2 linked regions of the Myxosarcina sp. GI1 genome follow. The protein of the gene in region 2 interacts with the protein of the main gene of each other region in a pairwise test. Links are inferred from orthologs where the notes say so. Each region holds a gene or a part of one and is shown on either strand. Other genes may lie near its edges.

Evidence for each region. Proteins that work in one complex are often made in the same cells at the same time.
Region 1: the proteins of gyrA (region 2) and gyrB interact in binary tests that used the Escherichia coli proteins (3 or more experiments, as listed by UniProt). The link is inferred for Myxosarcina sp. GI1 from one-to-one orthologs.

Annotation. Positions count from the first base shown.
Region 1 is NZ_JRFE01000011.1:41,239-47,375, reverse strand. Bases 1,634-4,541 are described here. They hold gyrB (DNA topoisomerase (ATP-hydrolyzing) subunit B), read right to left. Parts: upstream 4,098-4,541; coding sequence 2,169-4,097; downstream 1,634-2,168. Other genes in these bases: pssD (PssD/Cps14F family polysaccharide biosynthesis glycosyltransferase), read left to right, coding at 1,634-1,878. Outside these bases: KV40_RS05915 (glycosyltransferase), read left to right, coding at 1-584; KV40_RS05910 (PleD family two-component system response regulator), read left to right, coding at 720-1,253; more of pssD, read left to right, coding at 1,435-1,633; KV40_RS05895 (hypothetical protein), read left to right, coding at 4,983-5,216; single-stranded-DNA-specific exonuclease RecJ, read left to right, coding at 5,213-6,137. UniProt on the Escherichia coli protein: DNA gyrase negatively supercoils closed circular double-stranded DNA in an ATP-dependent manner to maintain chromosomes in an underwound state.
Region 2 is NZ_JRFE01000014.1:674,514-680,821, forward strand. Bases 2,085-5,163 are described here. They hold gyrA (DNA gyrase subunit A), read left to right. Parts: upstream 2,085-2,387; coding sequence 2,388-4,940; downstream 4,941-5,163. Other genes in these bases: KV40_RS09945 (glycosyltransferase), read left to right, coding at 2,085-2,160; KV40_RS09955 (hypothetical protein), read right to left, coding at 5,145-5,163. Outside these bases: KV40_RS09940 (GAF domain-containing sensor histidine kinase), read left to right, coding at 1-993; more of KV40_RS09945, read left to right, coding at 1,165-2,084; more of KV40_RS09955, read right to left, coding at 5,164-5,924; lpxB (lipid-A-disaccharide synthase), read left to right, coding at 6,094-6,308. UniProt on the Escherichia coli protein: A type II topoisomerase that negatively supercoils closed circular double-stranded (ds) DNA in an ATP-dependent manner to maintain chromosomes in an underwound state.

The sequences.
Region 1 (6,137 bases), on a different replicon or contig from region 2:
ATGGTTCTGCACCAGTAATTCGTCGGGAAGTGTTTGAGGAAATTTGTTTTCAAGATAATCTACATGGAGAAGTAGAAAACTTTTACTTCGATGAAAACTTTCGTCAGTCAGAAGATATTGAATGCTGGTTGAGAATTGCAGCAGAAACTTCTTGGAAAATTGAAGGTCTTCCCGAAGCTCTAACTCTCTATCGCGTCAACGGTGAGGGACTTTCTGCCAATCTGTTCAAACAGTTCGATTCTTGGGAGCAAATGATTACCAAGCATCGCGATCGCTCTCCCCAACTACTCGCTGCCTGGGAAAATCCTGCTAGAGCCTATCAACTTCGCTATCTCGCTCGGCGGGCAGTACGACTCAAAAATGGCGACATGGCAGTCAAGTTAACCCATCGTGCTTTAGCTACGCACTGGCAAATTGTTTTAGGCGAACCCAATCGCACTTTACAAACCTTATTTGCTGCCTACTTGCTTAAACTTTTACCTCTATCTTTCTATCGAGGCTGCGAGAATTTAGCTCTAAAATTAACTGGAATCGTTCATCAACTTCATATCTTGCGCGATCGCTTTGCAGTTAAGTACGTTTAATGCTCAAAGTTATACACAACTCAGACAACAAAACCGACGCGATCTTATAAGTCAATAAGTAATACTAAAAACAATCGAACCTGAAATTTAGTTTAGTTCTGCAAAATATAATTTTTACCTGGAGAAATTCAAACCATGTCCAATAACAACACTAACGCTTTAAACCAACTAATTCTTATTGTTGATGATGATGCTAGCATCCGTATGACTGCTGCTGGAATTTTGGATCTTCAAGGTTATTCTGTTTTAGAAGCCGATAGTGCAGAAGCCTGTTTGAGTATTTGTCAGCAACAAAAACCCGATTTAATTTTACTCGATGCTGTAATGCCTGGTATGGATGGTTTTGCTTGCGCGCTCAAACTTAAAAGTATTTTTGGTATCTATTGTCCGCCAATTTTTATGATGACCGCTCTAAGCGATCGCGATTCTCTCTATCGTAGTTTTGATGTAGGAATTACTGACTATTTAGTCAAACCTTTAGACTGGGCTAGTTTACCTCAAAAGATCAAAAAACTTACTCTCAATCACTCCAAAAGCAATCAACTAAAAGAACAATTTGCAGAAATTAACTCCCTCAAAGAAAAATTGGATGATACAGTCCACTGTCATCTCAACAAAACTCAAGGCAAAATGCAAAAAACATTAAGTTTAAGCCTTCCTAGAATCTAAAATAATTAAATTTAACTCTGTCTTGACAAGCATTCCCTTGCGTCTTCTACTAACGTAAGGTTTGCTATTTTTGTAGCAAAAGTTATACATAATTTTCATAAGTCAAACATTTTAACGAACACGATCGCACACAGCAGCGAGAGACACTAAAAGCAATCGGGAATCAAACAAAGAGACAAACATGAAAATTTTACTTATTAGTTCTACAGGCGGTCACTTTCAAGCAATACAAAAATTATCTTATTTCTGGAGAAAACACGATTGTTGCTGGGTAACTTTCCGCACGGATTCTACCGAACTAATTTTAAAAGATAAAAAAGTCTATTGGGCTTATAGTCCTACCAATCGCAATGTACCTAATTTAATACGCAATTTTATCCTAGCCTGGCAAGTTATTTGGCAAGAACGTCCTCAGTTAGTTTTAACTACTGGTGCTGGTGTGTCTGTTCCTTTCATCATTTTGGCAAAGTTAGCTGGCACTAAAACGGTTTTTGTCGAATCTTTTACTAGAGTTAAAGAACTTAGTTTATCGGCTAGATTAGTTCTACCGTTTCTCGATGTAGTTTATGTGCAGTGGGAACAATTAACAACTAAATATTCTAAAGCCAAATTAATTCGTATTTAGTACCTGTACAATCACAATTTGATTGAACAATGTTGATAACTTAAACGCTTTCAATGTTGCTTCATCCATTTATTCAGTATTGTGTCCGATCGCTTTATTAGTAACGCAGCCTGCTGGCGCAGGCTGCGTTGCTAGTCGCGACCTCACGATCGCCAGTTAGATACCTCACTTCTGCGGTGGGAAAAATTGCGTAAAAACATTTTAAGCTTATGAGTAAATAAGTTTCAGCATATGCTTAAATATTTCACGTTTTAGTTTAATATTTCACGATATGCTTAAACCGACACACATTAAATATCTAAATCGTCAAGATCTAACTTAGGTGCGTGGGTTTCGATAAATTCCCGTCTGGGTGCGACGCGATCGCCCATCAACACGGTAAACATTTTATCAGCTTCGGCAGCATCTTCAATTTCTACCTGCTTCATCATTCGCGTTTCGGGGTTCATCGTGGTATCCCATAGCTGCTGGGGCATCATTTCACCCAAACCCTTAAATCTTTGAATGGTGTAGTTGGCATTTGAAGGTAATTCGCTAATGCGCTGTTGTAAATCGCGATCGCTGTAGCAATAGTAATGACTGCGCCCTCGTTCTAGTTTGTATAGTGGCGGACAGGCAATATAGACATAGCCTTGGTCTACTAATTCCCGTTGATAGCGATAAAAGAAAGTTAACAGCAGTGTTCTAATGTGCGCCCCGTCTACGTCAGCATCAGTCATAATTACTATGCGATGATAGCGTAATTGAGAAGGATCGAATTCTTCACCTTTAATACCCAGTCCCAAAGCAGTAATCATCGACTGAATTTCGTTATTCTTATAAATCTTGGCATCATCGGTCTTTTCGATATTAATAATCTTACCTCTCAAGGGCAAAATTGCCTGAAACTGCCGCGATCTACCTTGTTTTGCAGAGCCGCCAGCACTATCGCCTTCAACGAGAAAAATTTCTGATTCTTGAGGATCGCGCGAACTACAGTCGGCTAACTTACCAGGGAGAGGAGAAGATTCTAAAACCGACTTGCGGCGGACTAATTCTCTAGCGCGTCTGGCTGCTTCGGCAGCTTTAAAAGCCTGTACTGCTTTTTCAATAATGGCATCGCCAACACTTACATTGAAGTCTAAATAGTCGTTTAAAACTTCACCTACTAAAGAGTCAACAATTCCTCTAACCTCTGTGTTGCCTAATTTAGTTTTAGTCTGTCCTTCAAACTCTGGTTCTGGAACCTTAACCGAAATTACTCCCGTTAAACCTTCTCGAATATTTTCACCGCCTAAGTTAGACTCGCTGTCTTTAATTTTGTTGCGCTTGCGAGCATAACTATTCATGGTTCTGGTGAGAACGGTTTTTAACCCTTCTAAGTGAGTACCACCATCAATAGTCCGAATATTGTTAGCAAAACCTAATAAGTTATCGCTAAAGGCATCTACACACCATTGCAAAGCAACTTCAACGTTTACGCCGTTTTTTTCTCCTGCAACATAAATAATGTCTTCGTGTAGGGGTTGTTTTTCCCTTGTCATGTAGGTGACATATTCTTTAATTCCACCTTCATAACAAAATACATCTTGGCGAATTTCTTCCTCTCGATAGTCGGTAAAGGAAATTTTAATGCCTGCATTAAGATAAGCTAACTCTTTTACTCGCTTTGCTATAATTTCATATTCAAAGGCAGTAGTTTCAGTAAAAACCGTACTGTCTGGTAAAAACCTTACCGAAGTCCCCGACTGTTGGGGATTTTGCTTGTTGGGCTTTACTTCTAGCTCTCCTTGGGCGATACCTCTTGCGTAACGTTGAATGTGGATTTTTTTCTCTCGCCAGACTGTTACCTCTACCCATTCAGAAAGGGCATTAACTACCGATACACCAACTCCGTGTAACCCTCCAGAAACTTTATAACCGCCACCGCCAAATTTGCCTCCAGCGTGCAATACTGTCATTACTGTTTCTAAAGCTGACTTACCAGTTTTGGTATGAATACCTGTAGGTATTCCCCTACCATCATCAGTAACGGAAACCGAACCATCTTGGTGAATTTCAATTTCTATATGAGTGCAATAACCAGCTAGTGCTTCGTCAATTGAGTTATCTACCACCTCATATACTAAATGATGCAGTCCCTTTGGTCCTGTAGAACCAATATACATCCCCGGACGCTTGCGTACTGCTTCTAAACCCTCTAAAACTTGAATTTGATCTGCACCGTAACTGCTAGTCATGTAGTGTCTCCAAAAAAGGCTCTAAGCTCGATTTTTGTCACATTATAATAAAATACTCAAAAATTTTAACATAAAAGCTTTATAGACCGCCTTAGACTATTCTGAAAAGATGTTTATTTTGGGATATACCCCCCTTAATCTGTTAGATTCTATCTTTGGTGTTTCCTACTTCAATTATTTAGGTTTCACATTGGGTGGTGCATCTCGCGCTCTATCTCTTGCTTAGTCTCGATTGAAGTTTATCATCAAAACAAAAAACCTGGCTATTGCAATCAAGATTATAGCCAGGTTTTTATCAATAATTTAGGTGTAGTATTTTTTACAAATACAAAGCCTAATTGTATATTAAAATACTAAATAGCTTATTAGTAAGTGCAACAACTGATTGAATACTACTATACGAGGAAAAGCACCTACTAAATAAAGAAGTTGGGGAATAAAAAACAATAATCCGAGCATTTTCATGAGACAGTCAAAATCGCGAACAGTGTGTAAGAGAGTAGAAAATTAATGAAATTTTGATACTAGATTACTTTTATTGAAATCAAAAATAAATATTTAAGTGTAAATACGACTACAACTATAAATATTTGTTGTTGAGTTTAGACAGTTTATCTAGCTCAATCACATACTAACACTGGAATTGAGGATTGTTAAGAGCTAAAAACATAAAAACAACACAATAACAAAAACTTTTTGAAAAAAACATATTAGCTTCATGTTATCTTTACATAAGCTGACGAAATAATTAGTAAACAATGAAAAACTCATATTTAATATTATGAGATGTTAGAAAAATCTCAATTTATATAAATTTGCTGTTAACTAAAATTGTAATTACTCGACGTGTTACTACATTATTGTTTTCTCAATCGAAGAAACCACATGTTCGGTAAAGAGAATAGCGGTGCGACCTCGCACTCAGCAAAAGTTCCGTTACAAGAGTTAGAGGTTTCCTTAAAGCAGGCAGAATTAGGAACGCGCGCCAAGACAGAAAATAAAATTTCTCTCTTTTCGTTGAGAATTGCTATTTATAGCAAATTAAAAATGAGTTCTGTACAATTGAAAGCTGTAAAATTGAGTTACGATTCGCCAGAAGCTTTAAGTTATTGTAAATGAATCACCAAACCTCATGGCAAATAGTTAAGTCTGTAGAAATACCTCAGTGGTTTATCGATGCAGTCAAGCCATACGCTAATAACTCAGACGGTAAGTACGCAGCGCAGCTATTATGGCAAAGAGGAATTAAGGACTTAAAAAATCTATGGGGTTTTCTAGATCCAAATTTGTATTCACCTGCCTCTCCCTTCGAGTTTGGGGAAGAAATGACAAGAGCGATCGCCCGTATACAGCAAGCACGTCAAACAGAGGAAAAAGTATCAATTTGGGGGGATTTTGATGCCGACGGTATTACTTCTACTAGCGTTTTATGGGATGGTTTGGGACAGTTTTTTCCCCAAGAGATGCAGCTTGAATACTATATTCCCAATCGACTGACAGAATCTCATGGTTTAAATAATTCTGGTATCGAAAGATTAGCTGCCTCTGGTACAAGATTAATCGTCACTTGCGATACGGGAAGCACTAATATAGCAGAAATAAACTATGCCAAAGAATTAGATATAGATATTATCGTTACCGATCATCACACACTACCAGAATCGCGCCCCCCAGTAACGGCAATTATTAATCCTCGTTATTTGGCTAAAGACCATTCCCTATATCATCTTTCTGGAGTGGCGGTGGCATACAAACTTGTAGAAGCACTGTATCAAAGCTTACCTGAAATTCCCCAGCAACCTTTAGAACAGTTATTAGATTTGGTGGCAATTGGCTTAATTGCCGATTTGGTCGAGTTAAAAGGAGACTGCCGTTATTTAGCACAGATAGGAATTGAAAAGCTTCGGCAACAGCTTAACCCCAAAACCGCAACTCGTCCAGGGGTAACCCGCTTATTAGAACTGTGTCGGCGTACTGGCGATCGCCCTACCGATATTTCTTTTGGCATTGGACCGAGAATAAATGCCGTCAGTCGCATTC
Region 2 (6,308 bases):
CTATTGCCGTTAATCTATGAAGAAAAAATTTTTGGTTTGTTAGTTGCCGAGCGTAAAGATCGCGACTGGCAGGAAACAGAGTTAGGACAAGTTGAAGAAATTGCCAGAACTATGGCGATTGCTAGATGGCTCGATTTACAACAGCAGTCTACTCAAAAGCAACTAGCGACACAACAAAAATTACGGCGACTCGATCGCGATCGCTTAGACGATTTGTTACATCAGTTACGCAACCCCCTAACGGCAATTAGAACCTTTAGCAAGCTCTTGCTCAAGCATTCTCTACCCGAAAAAGACAGCTCTATCGTCCAAAACATTCTCAAACAAGGCGATCGCTTCGCCGAATTGCTCGAACAATTTGAAGGAGAAATAGAGCGACATGAACCACGAGAAACTCTGACTCTTAGCGCGACTTCTATCCCATTATTAGAAGAAGATACTGTAGGCAGTAACTTTCTCTTACCCGAATCTACTACCAAATCGGCAACAGTAGAGTTAAACCAAATTTTAGAACCTTTATTAATGGCGGTAGAAGCGATCGCCGAAGAAAGAAATATTACTCTAACTAATAATATTTCACCAGAATTACCTCTAGTTTATGGCGATTTTAAAGGATTGAGAGAGGTTCTAAATAATCTAATCGATAATGCTTTAAAATATACATCTGCTGGCGGTAATGTAGAGATTGCCAGCTGTAAGCGATCGCATTTAGAGCGAGAATGGCTGGGACTTGCTATCAAAGATAGTGGTTGCGGTATTAGTCCCCAAGATCGCGAACGTATTTTCGAGCGTCACTATCGCGGTATTCAAGCAGAGGGAAATATTCCTGGTAGCGGTCTGGGATTAGCGATCGCTAAAGAGCTAATCGAGCAAATGCATGGTGAAATCGAACTAATTAGCCCTAATGATTTATCAGCAGATAGCAATTTTTTGGGAACGACTTTTATTATTTGGCTGGAAATAGCTGATTCAGCAATGAACAATGAACAATGAGCAGTCATCAACGTTCATTATTCACTGTTTACTGTTGACTGCTAACTTCTTATTATTTGTTGATACAGAGGTTTTAGACCAAATTAATTGTCAATTTTTAGCGATCGATTGTCCATTGATAATTGTGGCTCGATATCAGTAGTTACTCTCAAAAGCAAGATCTAAATTTACATGAGAAAACTCTACTTTTTAGTGCCTGGAACCAAAGGTAAATTCGGTGGTGGTGGGCTGTGGGCAGAATTAAATACTTATAATCTGGCAGCGCAAATTTGTGAGGCAGAAATTGTTACCTATCGGCAACAAGAAGCAGAACATTTATTTATTGCAGAAGTTTTAAAACGTAGCGATTTAAAAACGAGTATTTTTGTTATTGGTTGGGGATTTGACGTACCCAAACTAGTAGCTAAATTAAATAATTATCATCTTATCTATCACGCTCATAGTTCGGGCTATGGTTTCAGACTGCCGCCGAACATACCCATAATTACTGTCAGTCGCAACACGATGGGTTATTGGGGACAGCAAGCAGCAAATAATTTAATTTTTTATTTACCCAATCAAATTGGCGATGAGTTTCGCAACTTAAATCAAATGCGAGATATTGATGTTTTGGTGCAAACTCGTAAATCTTCAGCCTATTTACTTCAGCAATTAGTACCTGCCCTGCAAACGCGCTGTCGTGTCAAACTTCTAGAAGGTTATGTCGAAGATCTAGCAGGTTTGTTCAATCGCAGTCAAATTTATCTTTACGACTCTGCTGAATATTGGGTAGTAAGCGGCGTTAGTGAAGGGTTTGGCTTGCCTCCCCTGGAAGCTCTAGCTTGTGGCTGCCAGGTATTTTCCAGCGTCAATCATGGCTTGGCAGACTATCTCGATCCTGGCTTTAACTGTCACAAAATTGCTGGATATGCTTTAGAGTACGATTTGCAGCGAATTATGTCCGTATTAAAATCTAGCGAAAAATCTAGCTTACCCGAGTCTTTTTTTGCTGAATATCGTCGAGAACACTTGAGTAAACGACTGAAGACTATTCTCAAAGAAATCAATAGTTTTTTTGACTTTCAAACTGATAATTACGCTTCAATTTCCAGTTTGACTTCTTGGCGCATCAAACAGTTATGGTTTCAGCAATTGCTGATAAAACTGCGTAAGTTAAAGAAAAGTTAAGAAAATAGGCTTTTTCTTCTACTTTATCTGTCTCATTCATCAAATGTAAAAGTCTACTATTGTATGTTCTTTCTACCCTGCAAGGTTCTGCATTAGCAGGGGGTTTTGTGTTAAAATTTAAGAATAAAATGCAATTTTATTAGGTTTTATCGGCTAAAAAAGGAAGAAAAACGCAATTTATTAGCCTTTAATCCAAATTATGGCATATATTTGGAGTTTTTTATTATATGACCACTTCCCAGGAACGGATTATTCCTACCGATCTGAGTAACGAAATGTCGCGCTCCTATCTGGAGTACGCCATGAGCGTAATTGTGGGACGAGCCTTACCAGATGCTAGGGATGGTCTAAAACCGGTCCATCGTCGTATTCTCTATGCTATGTACGAATTGGGGCTTACTTCAGATCGTCCGTTTCGTAAATGCGCTCGTGTAGTAGGGGAAGTTTTAGGTAAATATCACCCTCATGGCGATACTGCTGTTTACGATGCTCTAGTCAGAATGGCACAAAGCTTTTCGATGCGGAATCCTTTGGTTGACGGACATGGAAACTTTGGCTCTATTGATAACGATCCTCCAGCAGCAATGCGTTATACGGAGTGTCGTCTGCAATCGTTGGCTACGGATGCTTTATTACGAGATATCGAGGCAGAAACCGTAGATTTTGCCGACAACTTCGACGGTTCGCAACAAGAACCCGTAGTGCTTCCTGCCAGAGTTCCCCAGTTACTACTTAACGGTTCTTCTGGTATTGCCGTAGGTATGGCAACCAATATTCCCCCCCACAATTTGGGCGAATTGATCGAAGGCACGATCGCGTTAATTCAAAATCCCGAAATTAGCGATCGCGAGTTGATGCAATATATTAAAGGTCCCGATTTTCCTACAGGTGGTCAGATTATCGGTCGCGCTGGTATTAGAGATGCTTATATTACGGGTAGAGGGTCGATTACCATGCGAGGGGTGGCGGCAATTGAAACTATCGCCCCTAGAGGCAGACAGGAAAAAGAAGCGATTATTATTACTCAGTTGCCCTATCAAACTAATAAAGCTTCTCTCATTGAAAAAATTGCCGATCTCGTTAACGATAAAAAAATTGAAGGCATTTCCGATATTCGGGATGAGAGCGATCGCAACGGGATGAGAATCGTTATCGAACTCAAGCGCGATGCTTATCCCCGTGTCGTACTCAATAATCTCTATAAACAAACTCCCCTACAGGCTAACTTTGGGGCGAATATGTTGGCGTTAGTCAGCAGCGAACCCCTACTGCTGACAATCAAGCAATTCTTACAGGTATTTATTGACTTTCGTATCGAAGCTATTACTCGGCGTACTCAGTACCAACTGCGAAAAGCCGAAGAAAGAGATCATTTATTACAGGGCTTATTAATTGCTTTACAAAATATCGAGCCAATTATTCAGTTAATTCGCAGTGCTGCCGATACGGCTACAGCTAGAGAAGAGTTAATTGCCAGATTTAGTTTTTCTCAAACTCAAGCCGATGCTATCTTGCAGATGCAGCTAAGAAGACTGACAGCTTTAGAAGCAGAAAAAATTCAGGCAGAACATGAAGAATTGCTGCGTCAGATCGCCGACTTTCAAGATATTTTGGCAAGACGAGAACGCATTGAGGCAATCATTCAGGCAGAAGTTACCGAGATTAAAAATACTCATGCTACGCCACGACGTACCGAAATTATTCAGGGTGAAGGAGATCTATTAGATACAGATCTAATCGCCAACGAACAGGCGGTAATTTTACTAACCGAACAAGGTTATATCAAACGTATGCCCGTAGGCACTTTTGACATCCAGAATCGTGCTACCAGAGGTAAAGCCGCAGCCAAAATTAAAGACGATGATGTAGTCAAACACTTCATGACCTGTTGCGATCACGATACAGTGTTGTTTTTTAGCGATCGCGGCGTAGTTTATTCGGTAAATGCCTATCAAATTCCCGCTACCTCTCGTACCGCTAGAGGAATTCCCTTAGTGCAGATGTTGCCAATTTCCCAAGAGGAAAGAATCACCTCCGTCGTAGCCGTAAGCGAATTTACTCAAGAGCAGTATTTAGTGATGCTAACTGCTAAAGGCTACATCAAAAAAACCGCCCTGTCGGCATTTAGCAATATTCGTTCTAATGGCTTGATTGCTATTTGTCTGGAAGAAGGTGACGAATTGCGATGGGTACGTTTGGCAACTGAAGAAGACAGCATCATTATCGGTACTCGTCAGGGTATGGCAATTCATTTTCAGGCTAACAATCGGCAACTGCGACCTTTGGGCAGAGCAACTAAAGGCGTTAAGTCAATGAAGCTTAAAGGGCAAGACGAACTAATCAGCATGGATATCATTCCTGCCCAAATTGTGGCAACTATCGACACCAACGGCGATGACGATGATGAAGAAAGCGAAGAATTAACTACAGAAGATGTCAATCGCGGTCCCTGGGTATTGGCTATTACTACCAATGGTTATGGCAAACGAGTGCCAATTACTAAATTCCGCCTGCAAAATCGGGCGGGAATGGGAGTAAGAGCAATTAAGTTCAAAACTCCTGGAGACTGTCTGGCAGCCGTCGATATAGTCAATCCCGAAGACGAATTTTTAATTATCACCAATCGCGGGATTATGATTCGTCAAGCAGTAGATGCTATTTCGCAACAGTCGCGCAACGCTACGGGGGTAAGAGTACAAAAACTAGATGGTGATGATGCGATCGCTGCCGTCGCTTTAGTTCCGCCAGTAGAAGAGGAGGCACTAGCCGAAGTGGAATAAATTTGAAAAAGGGCAGATGAAGGCTGTCCGTGTCTAAAAAACTTTTTTCCCCGTCGATTTTTTTTGTTTATTGCTTAAGCGGCGGGGAAATTTCGATCGGCTTTTTTTTGAAATAAATTTTTTAAATTGCGATCGCATTTCAAACTGGTACAGTCATAAAAAGTGTTGAAATAATCAAAGTTTGGAAATAAAGCTGCTTAATATTCAAGAATCTTTATGACGACACGGATGACCGAACCAAGCAGAATCATCTTTACCATCATATTTGTCTTTCAGTAACTCAGAGACTTGTTCCATATTACCCTCAGCAGCAATCCAGCCATTTTCAATATCGGGAAAGTCTTGCTTGCAGTTTTCACATTTTTTATCGGAGTAAAAGCGAATCGGACACCAAAATGACTCTACGTTTCTCAACATCTCCGTACCTAGCGACCATACACCAGTCATCCAGTCGCAGTACAAACACCAAATTAGATCGTAGCCAATCAAACCTTCAAATTTCTGGCGCGAAACATTGACCCAGTCTTTTGCTTGATATTTGGGCAAGCCAATTAATGACGTTAGTGGCGGATAGACAATTGCTTCGGCAAAGCGTACAAACCAAAACACGGGAATTGCTAAAGCTGTAATCCAGATTGCCAGATGATTGCGCCAACCACCAAAAATACCGCTCATAGTAAGAGCGATTTTGCCGCGATTGGAATTTTTGCGATTGGCTAGTTCGTGTCCAATTATCCAGATCCATAAAACGCTCAGTTCGGCTACTAAAGCTACCAATACACCCAGCCAACCCTCTACAAAAGAACCGATCGCCAGAGGCAACAGCATAAAATATGCTAAAACTAAATCGATTCCAGGTGCCTGACAACAGAACTCAGAAAGATTTTTGCCAAACTTTCCCAGACGGGGCAAAGATTGTAAAACAACAACACCTGTAACTAAAGCAACGACTAAATATAGATAAAGCTCGATTATGAGTTCCATTTTGCTATCTCAGATAAAAAATCTCCAACAGTACTTTTAACAACTGCTTGTCATTTAAGATATCGAACATTAGACAGATTAGACAAAATAGTGTGAAAGCTTAATAAATACTTTTCTATTTCAAGAGAGCGAGCGATTACGATCGATACTGCAAATTTAGAGTCGAACGATGCAAATTTTTATTAGTACGGGTGAGGTTTCGGGAGATTTACAGGGAGCGATGTTAGTTGAGGCATTGTATCGTCTAGCATCCCTTAGCGAAATCGAACTAGAAATAGTTGCCCTGGGTGGCGATCGCATGAAAACAGCAGGTGCGTCTTTAATTGCTAATACTGCTCGTATTGGTTCGGTTGGGTTGTTAGAAGCCATACCTTTTGTGCTACC